DNA from 4 places in the Enterobacter sp. E14S genome. Region 1 is predicted to be linked to each of the others. Evidence: predicted binding sites of a transcription regulator. Region 1 holds the regulator's gene; each other region holds the start of a gene.
The links. The regulator PurR, encoded in region 1, represses purine synthesis genes. The targets are predictions, from matches to a motif close to CANGCAAACGTTTGCNTG.
Positions count from the first base shown of each region.

Region 2: gltS (sodium/glutamate symporter) is a predicted target of PurR. The motif match lies at 855-872, and genes of this name have one in related genera.
Region 3: carA (glutamine-hydrolyzing carbamoyl-phosphate synthase small subunit) is a predicted target of PurR. The motif match lies at 637-654, and genes of this name have one in related genera.
Region 4: ACZ6J2_RS13045 (nucleoside-specific channel-forming protein Tsx) is a predicted target of PurR. The motif match lies at 1,059-1,076, and genes of this name have one in related genera.

Region 1 is NZ_JBVODQ010000001.1:172,327-174,531, reverse strand. Features, by position in the region: gene ACZ6J2_RS00885 (MFS transporter) at 1-144, opposite strand, end outside; gene cydH (cytochrome bd-I oxidase subunit CydH) at 308-397, opposite strand; gene purR (HTH-type transcriptional repressor PurR) at 695-1,720, shown strand; gene punR (DNA-binding transcriptional activator PunR) at 1,738-2,205, opposite strand, start outside.
Region 2 is NZ_JBVODQ010000011.1:114,765-116,969, reverse strand. Features, by position in the region: gene xanP (xanthine/proton symporter XanP) at 1-803, opposite strand, end outside; gene gltS (sodium/glutamate symporter) at 1,028-2,205, shown strand, end outside.
Region 3 is NZ_JBVODQ010000010.1:86,256-88,460, reverse strand. Features, by position in the region: gene dapB (4-hydroxy-tetrahydrodipicolinate reductase) at 1-418, shown strand, start outside; gene carA (glutamine-hydrolyzing carbamoyl-phosphate synthase small subunit) at 872-2,020, shown strand; gene carB (carbamoyl-phosphate synthase large subunit) at 2,039-2,205, shown strand, end outside.
Region 4 is NZ_JBVODQ010000005.1:121,348-123,552, reverse strand. Features, by position in the region: gene nrdR (transcriptional regulator NrdR) at 1-255, opposite strand, end outside; gene ACZ6J2_RS13050 (SadB/YajI family lipoprotein) at 408-947, shown strand; gene ACZ6J2_RS13045 (nucleoside-specific channel-forming protein Tsx) at 1,215-2,093, shown strand.

The DNA of each region.
Region 1 (2,205 bases):
GGCGCTGATTAACATCCCTGCCGCAGGGATAGAGACATCTACGCCCCGGGCAATAACAGGCAGTAACCCCATCGGGGAGAATTCAGTGGTGCCAATCCCAAAAGCGCCAATCGCCAGGGCCAGCAGGGGAAAATTGATTTTCATGCGTCAACTCCGGATGCCGTGTCATGTGGTGACACAGAACAAAGAAGCGGAAAGCATGACATCAATCACAAAAAATGAGAAGTTAACAAAATGGCAAAAGATTTTTGCCAGAGAAGTAACAATCCGGGGAGTCGGGAGGGAGAAGGCTCTCCCTCCGCGTAAATCAGTGCAGCGCAGCCGTCAGACCGGCCGCAACAATCAGAGCCAGCACAACAACGGTGGTGAACAGCGAAAACTTAAGATCGGAACTCATCAATTTTTCTCCTTTTAATCCCCACACGAAAAGTGAGCTTGCTCATTTTTGCACAGATTACGTCAAAAATCTTCCTGGATTTATACTGATAACCACTTTACCTCTTCCCCTTTTCATCAAGATAGGACAAAATTCCACGCTAAATTTATTAGCGTACCGGCCATTGACCCCCTCCTGACGTCCCGTGTCGTTTTCCCGGCGTGCCGCAATTCAACATTGCGAGATAAGGGTGAGAGAAGGCAAACGTTTACCTTCAGGTTTTTCAGGAGCTTAGGATATGGTCTGGAGTGACATTTAATGGCAACAATTAAAGACGTAGCAAAACGCGCAAACGTTTCCACTACAACCGTATCACATGTAATTAACAAAACCCGCTTTGTGGCGGAAGAGACGCGCAACGCCGTCTGGGCAGCGATCAAAGAGCTGCACTATTCGCCAAGTGCGGTTGCGCGTAGCCTCAAGGTTAATCACACCAAGTCCATTGGATTGCTGGCGACCAGCAGTGAAGCGGCCTATTTTGCCGAGATCATTGAAGCGGTCGAAAAGAACTGCTTCCAGAAAGGCTATACCCTGATTCTGGGCAACGCGTGGAACAGCATTGAAAAACAGCGTGCCTACCTGTCGATGATGGCGCAAAAGCGCGTTGATGGCCTGCTGGTGATGTGTTCCGAGTATCCGGAATCCGTGCTGTCGATGCTGGAAGAGTATCGCCATATTCCGATGGTGGTGATGGACTGGGGCGAAGCGCGCGCAGACTTCACCGATTCCGTTATCGATAACGCCTTTGAAGGCGGCTATATGGCCGGTCGTTATCTGATCGAACGCGGCCACCGCGAGATTGGCGTGATCCCCGGTCCGCTGGAGCGCAACACCGGCGCGGGCCGTCTGGCCGGTTTTATGAAAGCGATGGAAGAAGCGCTGATCACCGTGCCGGAAAACTGGATTGTGCAGGGCGACTTTGAGCCGGAGTCGGGCTACCGCGCGATGCAGCAGATCGTCTCCCAGCCGCACCGTCCGACCGCCGTGTTCTGCGGAGGCGACATCATGGCCATGGGCGCGCTCTGCGCTGCCGACGAGCTGGGCCTGCGCGTACCGCAGGATATTTCCGTGATTGGCTATGACAACGTGCGTAACGCGCGCTTCTTCACCCCGGCGCTGACCACCATTCACCAGCCGAAAGATTCGCTGGGCGAAACGGCCTTCAACATGCTGATGGACAGGATCGTCAACAAGCGCGAAGAGTCGCAGTCCATTGAAGTTCACCCGCGTCTTATCGAACGCCGTTCCGTAGCGGACGGTCCGTTCCGCGACTACCGTCGTTAATCGCTTTACGGGGCCAGCTACGCTGGCTCCCGTAACCATTCCCGGTTTAGCGTTTCGCTGTCTCCCAGATAATCCAGCAGCCAGGCCATCGCAGGCGAGACGTCATTTTGCTGCCAGGTGAGGCAGCAGGCCGCATCCGGGAACGGATTCTCCAGCGTCAGCTCAACCCACTCTCCGGTATCGATGCGCGGACGCGCGAAATGAACGGGCACCATCGCGACGCACAGCCCGGCGCTGAGGCACGTCGCCGACGATTCCCAGTCAGGGGCCACCACCCGCCGCTGGTTGTCCAGAAGCCAGGTGATACGCTTGGGCAATGAACGGGACGTATCCTCCAGCACCAGCGACGGCCAGTTGCGCAGCGTGTCATCGCTCAGCGGCCCTTCCATCGCCGCCAGCGGATGGTCGCTTGCCACCACGCATTTCCAGCTCAGCATTCCCATATCGCGAAAGGCGTAACGTCCCCCGACCGGGATCGCCTGCGT
Region 2 (2,205 bases), on a different contig from region 1:
CAGTCGATGCCCAGTCCGTAGTACAGCGGCGTGGGGACAGTGATCAGCGCGCTGTTGGTCGGCGCGGTGTTCTCCGGCAGCATGCCCAGCGCCCACGCCAGCAGGTAGCCCGCCGCCATAGCGATCACCAGCGAGGCGACGCGCAGGTAAGGATTACGCTGACGGTTAAGCAGAATAATGATCGCCAGCACGACACCCGCCAGCAGCAGGTTTTTCGGCGCGCCAAAGGTGTGGTCGCTCATTGCGGCATAACCGCCGCCAATGGAGGTCAGGCCCACCTGAATCAGCGACAGGCCGATAATCATTACGACGATGCCAGAAACCAGCGGGGTGATAACGCGGCGAGCCAGATGCAGAACGCGGGAGATGACCATCTCCGTGCAGCTGGCCAGCATCAGGGTGCCGAACAGCGCCGCCATCATGGTTGGGACATCCGCACCGCCGGTTTTCAGCGCCGTACCGCCCATGATAAGCGGTGCCACGAAGTTAAAGCTGGTGCCCTGAATCGACAATAATCCCGACCCCACCGGCCCCCACGCTTTAATTTGAATAATCGAGGCCACGCCGGAGGCGAAGAGAGACATGCTGATAATGTGCTGCGTGTCCTGCGCCGGTAAACCGAGCGCCTGGCAAATCAGCAGCGCCGGGGTGATCACCGCAACAAACATCGCCAGAAGATGCTGGCAGGCGGCGAAAAGCGTTTGCGGCAGCGGCGGGCGATCCTCAAGGCGGTAAATCAGTTCGCTATTTTGCTTCTGCGCAATCGGTTGCGCATCAGGCGACTCTATGGTGTTAACGGACATCGGCGGCAATCCCACGGTGGAAAAGCGGGCATTTTATCTGACCACCTGGTAAAAGCAAACGATTGCCAGCAAAAAAGGGAAGAAAATCTGCCGCTGTAAGCAGGTTTTCTACAACGCGTGGGGAAAAAAAATTACACTTTTTGCGCCGGGGGCTCATGAAGAGCGCAACCCGGCCCAGGATAACGCCGCGTGTGTATGGAACACGCGCATTACAGGAGCCTTTTATGATTCATCTCGATACGTTGTCGACCCTTGTTGCCGCAACGCTGGTTCTTCTGCTTGGTCGCAAGCTGGTACATAGCGTTTCCCTTCTGAAGAAATACACCATTCCTGAACCCGTTGCCGGTGGTCTGCTGGTGGCCCTGGCCCTGCTGATACTGAAAAAAAGCATGGGCTGGGAAATCGATTTTGATATGTCCCTGAAAGACCCGCTGATGCTGGCCTTCTTTGCCACTATCGGCCTGAACGCCAACCTGGCGAGCCTGCGCTCGGGCGGTAAGGTGCTCGGCGTATTCCTGATTGTGGTGGTGGGGCTGCTGCTGATGCAAAACGCTATCGGCATCGGCATGGCAACGCTGCTGGGGCTGGATCCGCTGATGGGTCTGCTGGCGGGGTCGATTACCCTTTCGGGCGGTCACGGAACCGGGGCCGCGTGGAGCAAGCTGTTCATCGAGCGCTATGGGTTTGAAAACGCGACGGAAGTGGCGATGGCCTGTGCGACCTTTGGCCTGGTGCTGGGTGGCCTGATTGGTGGCCCGGTGGCGCGGTATCTGGTGAAGCACTCCACCACGCCGAACGGCAGGCCGGACGATGAGCTGGTGCCGACCGCCTTCGAAAAGCCGGACGTTGGCCGCAGCATCACCTCGCTGGTGCTGATTGAAACTATTGCGATGATCGCCATCTGCCTGACCGTGGGCAAAGTGATTGCGCAATGGCTGGCGGGTTCCGCATTTGAACTGCCGACGTTTGTCTGCGTGCTGTTTATCGGGGTGATCCTGAGCAACGGTCTGGCGCTGATGGGCTTCTACCGCGTGTTTGAACGGGCGGTATCGGTGCTCGGCAACGTCTGCCTGTCGCTGTTCCTGGCGATGGCGCTGATGAGCCTCAAGCTGTGGGAGCTGGCCTCGCTGGCGCTGCCGATGGTGGCGATTCTGGCGGTACAGGCGCTGTTTATGGCGCTGTACGCCATGTTCGTGACCTGGCGCATGATGGGCAAAAACTACGATGCGGCGGTACTGGCGGCGGGTCACTGCGGGTTTGGTCTGGGGGCCACTCCAACGGCTATCGCCAATATGCAGGCGATCACCGAACGGTTCGGACCATCGCACATGGCGTTTCTGGTGGTCCCGATGGTTGGCGCCTTCTTTATTGATATCGTCAACGCGCTGGTGATCAAGCTGTA
Region 3 (2,205 bases), on a different contig from region 1:
CATGCTGAAGCTGCTGGAGAAGGCCGCGAAGGTGATGGGCAACTATACCGATATTGAGATCGTAGAAGCTCACCATCGTTATAAAGTTGATGCGCCATCGGGTACGGCGCTGGCGATGGGCGAAGCGATTGCTCATGCACTTGATAAAGATTTAAAAGACTGCGCGGTTTACACCCGCGAAGGTTACACCGGCGAACGCGTGCCGGGCACCATTGGTTTTGCAACCGTGCGAGCGGGTGACATCGTCGGCGAACACACGGCGATGTTCGCCGATATTGGCGAGCGCGTCGAAATTACGCATAAAGCCTCCAGCCGAATGACGTTCGCCAACGGTGCGGTACGTTCCGCTTTGTGGCTGAAAAACAAGAAAAACGGCCTTTTTGATATGCGAGACGTGCTCGATCTCAATAATTTGTAAGCATTATTACCCATCGTGATGTGGTTATTGCAGTCGTAATTGTTTGATTGCATAGGGCAATATTTTATTGCCCTTTTATTTTATCTATTTCATGGTATATTTTTGCTTAATGCTCTAAATATCTATCTCTTATAGAGTTTTAACGTTACTGAAATGTAAATTTTGACCATTTGGTCCACTTTATAGTGCTGCGCTAGCTCATTTTTCATTAAACCTGGCACGCAAGCGTTTTCCGCAGTGATTTACCTGATCTTTTTGTCGCTTAAGCCGCATTCCACTCGCCAGGCTTGCAAAAGAGTAAACAAAATATCCGTTTTAAGTTGACTTTTACCCACCAAATCCCCAGAATGCCGCCGTTTGCCAAAAATCCGCTGGCAACACATTTGCATTGATCCATGACATGCTATGAATTAATATGCAAATAAAGTGAGTGAATATTCTCTGGAGGGTGTTTTGATTAAGTCAGCGCTATTGGTTCTGGAAGACGGAACCCAGTTTATCGGTCGGGCCATAGGGGCAACGGGTTCGGCGGTTGGGGAAGTCGTTTTCAATACTTCAATGACCGGTTATCAAGAAATCCTCACTGATCCTTCCTATTCTCGCCAAATCGTTACTCTTACTTATCCTCATATCGGCAATGTCGGCACCAATGCGCCTGACGAAGAATCTTCTCAGGTACATGCGCAAGGCCTGGTCATCCGTGACCTGCCGCTGATTGCAAGCAACTTCCGCAATACCGAAGACCTCTCTTCTTACCTGAAGCGCCATAACATCGTGGCGATTGCCGATATCGATACCCGTAAGTTAACGCGTCTGCTGCGCGAGAAGGGTGCACAGAACGGCTGCATCATCGCGGGTGATAATCTCGATGCGACGCTGGCGCTGGAAAAAGCGAAAGCCTTCCCGGGCCTGAACGGCATGGACCTGGCGAAAGAAGTGACGACCGCTGAAGCCTACAGCTGGACTCAGGGTAGCTGGACGCTGGAAGGCGACCTGCCGGAAGCGAAAAAAGAGAGCGAGCTGCCGTTTCACGTGGTGGCCTACGATTTCGGCGCCAAGCGCAACATCCTGCGCATGCTGGTTGACCGCGGCTGCCGCCTGACGGTAGTTCCGGCACAAACGTCTGCCGAAGACGTGCTGAAGATGAATCCGGACGGTATTTTCCTGTCCAACGGCCCTGGCGACCCGGCGCCGTGCGATTACGCCATCGCCGCTATCAAGTCCTTCCTGGAAACCGACATCCCGGTATTCGGTATCTGCCTTGGCCATCAGCTGCTGGCGCTGGCGAGCGGTGCGAACACCGTTAAGATGAAGTTCGGCCACCACGGTGGTAACCACCCGGTGAAAGACATCGACAACAACACGGTGATGATCACCGCGCAGAACCACGGCTTTGCCGTCGATGAAGCCTCTATGCCGGCTAACCTGCGCGTGACCCATAAGTCGCTGTTCGATGGCACCCTGCAGGGTATCCACCGTACCGATAAGCCAGCATTCAGCTTCCAGGGTCACCCGGAAGCCAGCCCGGGCCCACACGACGCCGCGCCGCTGTTCGATCACTTCATCGAACTTATCGAGCAATACCGTAAGACCGCTAAATAATCAGGAGCCGAGAAGACAATGCCAAAACGTACAGACATAAAAAGCATCCTGATCCTTGGCGCTGGCCCGATCGTCATCGGCCAGGCCTGCGAATTCGACTACTCCGGCGCGCAGGCGTGTAAAGCCCTGCGTGAAGAGGGTTACCGCGTAATCCTGGTAAACTCTAACCCGGCAACCATCATGAC
Region 4 (2,205 bases), on a different contig from region 1:
CTCAACGTCATCCGCGCTGACGGGACGTTTTTCCAGGGCCTTCAGCATCCCGCTGCGCAGTTTCTCTTCGTTAAACGGCTCGCGCACGTCGTTGCTTTTCACCACGCGCGGCATTACCAGCTCTGCAACCTCAAAGGTCGTGAAACGCTCGTTGCACACCAGACACTGCCGACGACGGCGTACGGATGACCCTTCGCCCACAAGACGAGAGTCGATGACTTTGGTATCCACAGCGGAGCAGAATGGGCAATGCATACGGTATCCCTGTTATGTGGTTAACTAATTTTCATTTTACCCTGATCTGGCCTGACAACAAAGGAAGAGCTTTTTGAGACAAAGGATCTATGTCTGACACGTCGAGGCTGGCTACCATTAAGGCGATCCGTTATTTCAAGGAAATAAACGCAATGACAAGACGTTACCTTAAAATTTTGCTGGTGGGGAGCCTCTTCACCCTTAGCGCCTGTGCACAGCAAACCGAAGTCCGTCAGATGAAACAGAGCGTGAACACGCTCAATGCGGCGATGGACAAACTGAACAAAGAAACGGTGAAGATCACCCAGCAAAACGCGCTAAATGCCAAATCCAGCAGCGGGGTTTATCTGCTCCCGGGAGCGAATACGCCTGCTCGTCTCAATAGTCAGATTGGCACGCTAAAAATGTCTCTGGTGAATGTGGCGGCGAATGCAAATGGTACTCGCGCAACATTACGCATTCAGGGTGAGTCCAACGATCCGTTGCCCGCCTTCAGCGGCACCGTCGAATGGGGACAGATCCAGGGCACCACTGAGAGCTACCAGGAGGTGAATGTTAACAGTCAGCTGTTCACCGCACCGGCCAGCGTGCTGGCTCCAAGCGATATTGACATTCCGCTGCAGCTTAACGGACTCACTCCGGATCGGTTAGGTTTCATCCGCATTCACGATATCCAGCCCGCCGCGCAATAACCCTCCCTTTAGCGGAGTGCAATGTCACTCCGCTAACATTTACATTTCGTATGGATTGGCAACATAAATGATTGCCGCTACAATCCCGCCCGTTTAAAGTACGCAAACGTGAACGCAATCGATTACGCGTGTGAGAGATATGTGAAACAACACATATTTTTGTGAGCAGGGATTCCTATAATAGGCACCGCAGAAACACGAAATATTTAGAAACGCAATTCGCGCATTTTTCACTCCCGGAAGGGAATTTCAATCAGTGGCATGATTATGAAAAAAACATTACTCGCAGCTGGCGCTGTACTGGCACTCTCCTCTTCTTTCACTGTTAACGCAGCGGAAAACGATAAACCACAATACCTCTCCGACTGGTGGCACCAGAGCGTTAACGTGGTAGGCAGCTACCACACCCGTTTCGGACCTCAGATCCGCAACGATACCTACCTGGAGTACGAAGCATTCGCCAAGAAAGACTGGTTTGATTTCTACGGCTATATGGATGCACCGGTCTTCTTCGGCGGTAACTCGCAGGCTAAAGGTATCTGGAACCACGGTTCTCCACTGTTCATGGAGATCGAACCGCGCTTCTCCATCGACAAGCTGACCGGCACAGACCTGAGCTTCGGCCCGTTCAAAGAGTGGTACTTCGCGAACAACTATATCTACGACATGGGGCGCAACGAGTCTGGTCGTCAGAGCACCTGGTATATGGGTCTGGGTACCGACGTTGACACCGGCCTGCCAATGAGCCTGTCCCTGAACGTGTACGCGAAATACCAGTGGCAGAACTACGGTGCCGAAAACCAGAATGAGTGGGATGGCTACCGTTTCAAAGTGAAATACTTTGTGCCAATCACTCAGCTGTGGGGCGGTAACCTGAGCTATATCGGCTTCACCAACTTCGACTGGGGTTCAGAGCTGGGCGATAAGAGCGGTTACGCAGAGAACGGTATCAAGCAGCGTACCAACAATTCCATCGCCTCAAGCCACATTCTGGCGCTGAACTACGATCACTGGCACTACTCTGTTGTTGCGCGTTACTGGCACAACGGCGGTCAGTGGAACGACGACGCGAAACTGGTATGGATGAACGAAAACGTCCGTTCTACCGGTTGGGGTGGCTACCTGGTTGTAGGTTATAACTTCTAACCTGTTCGGGACTGTGCGGGCTGATGCCCTCACCCTGACCCTCTCCCACAGGGAGAGGGAACAATACTAAAAACGGCAACATACGTTGCCGTTTTACTTTTACCTCGCCGCC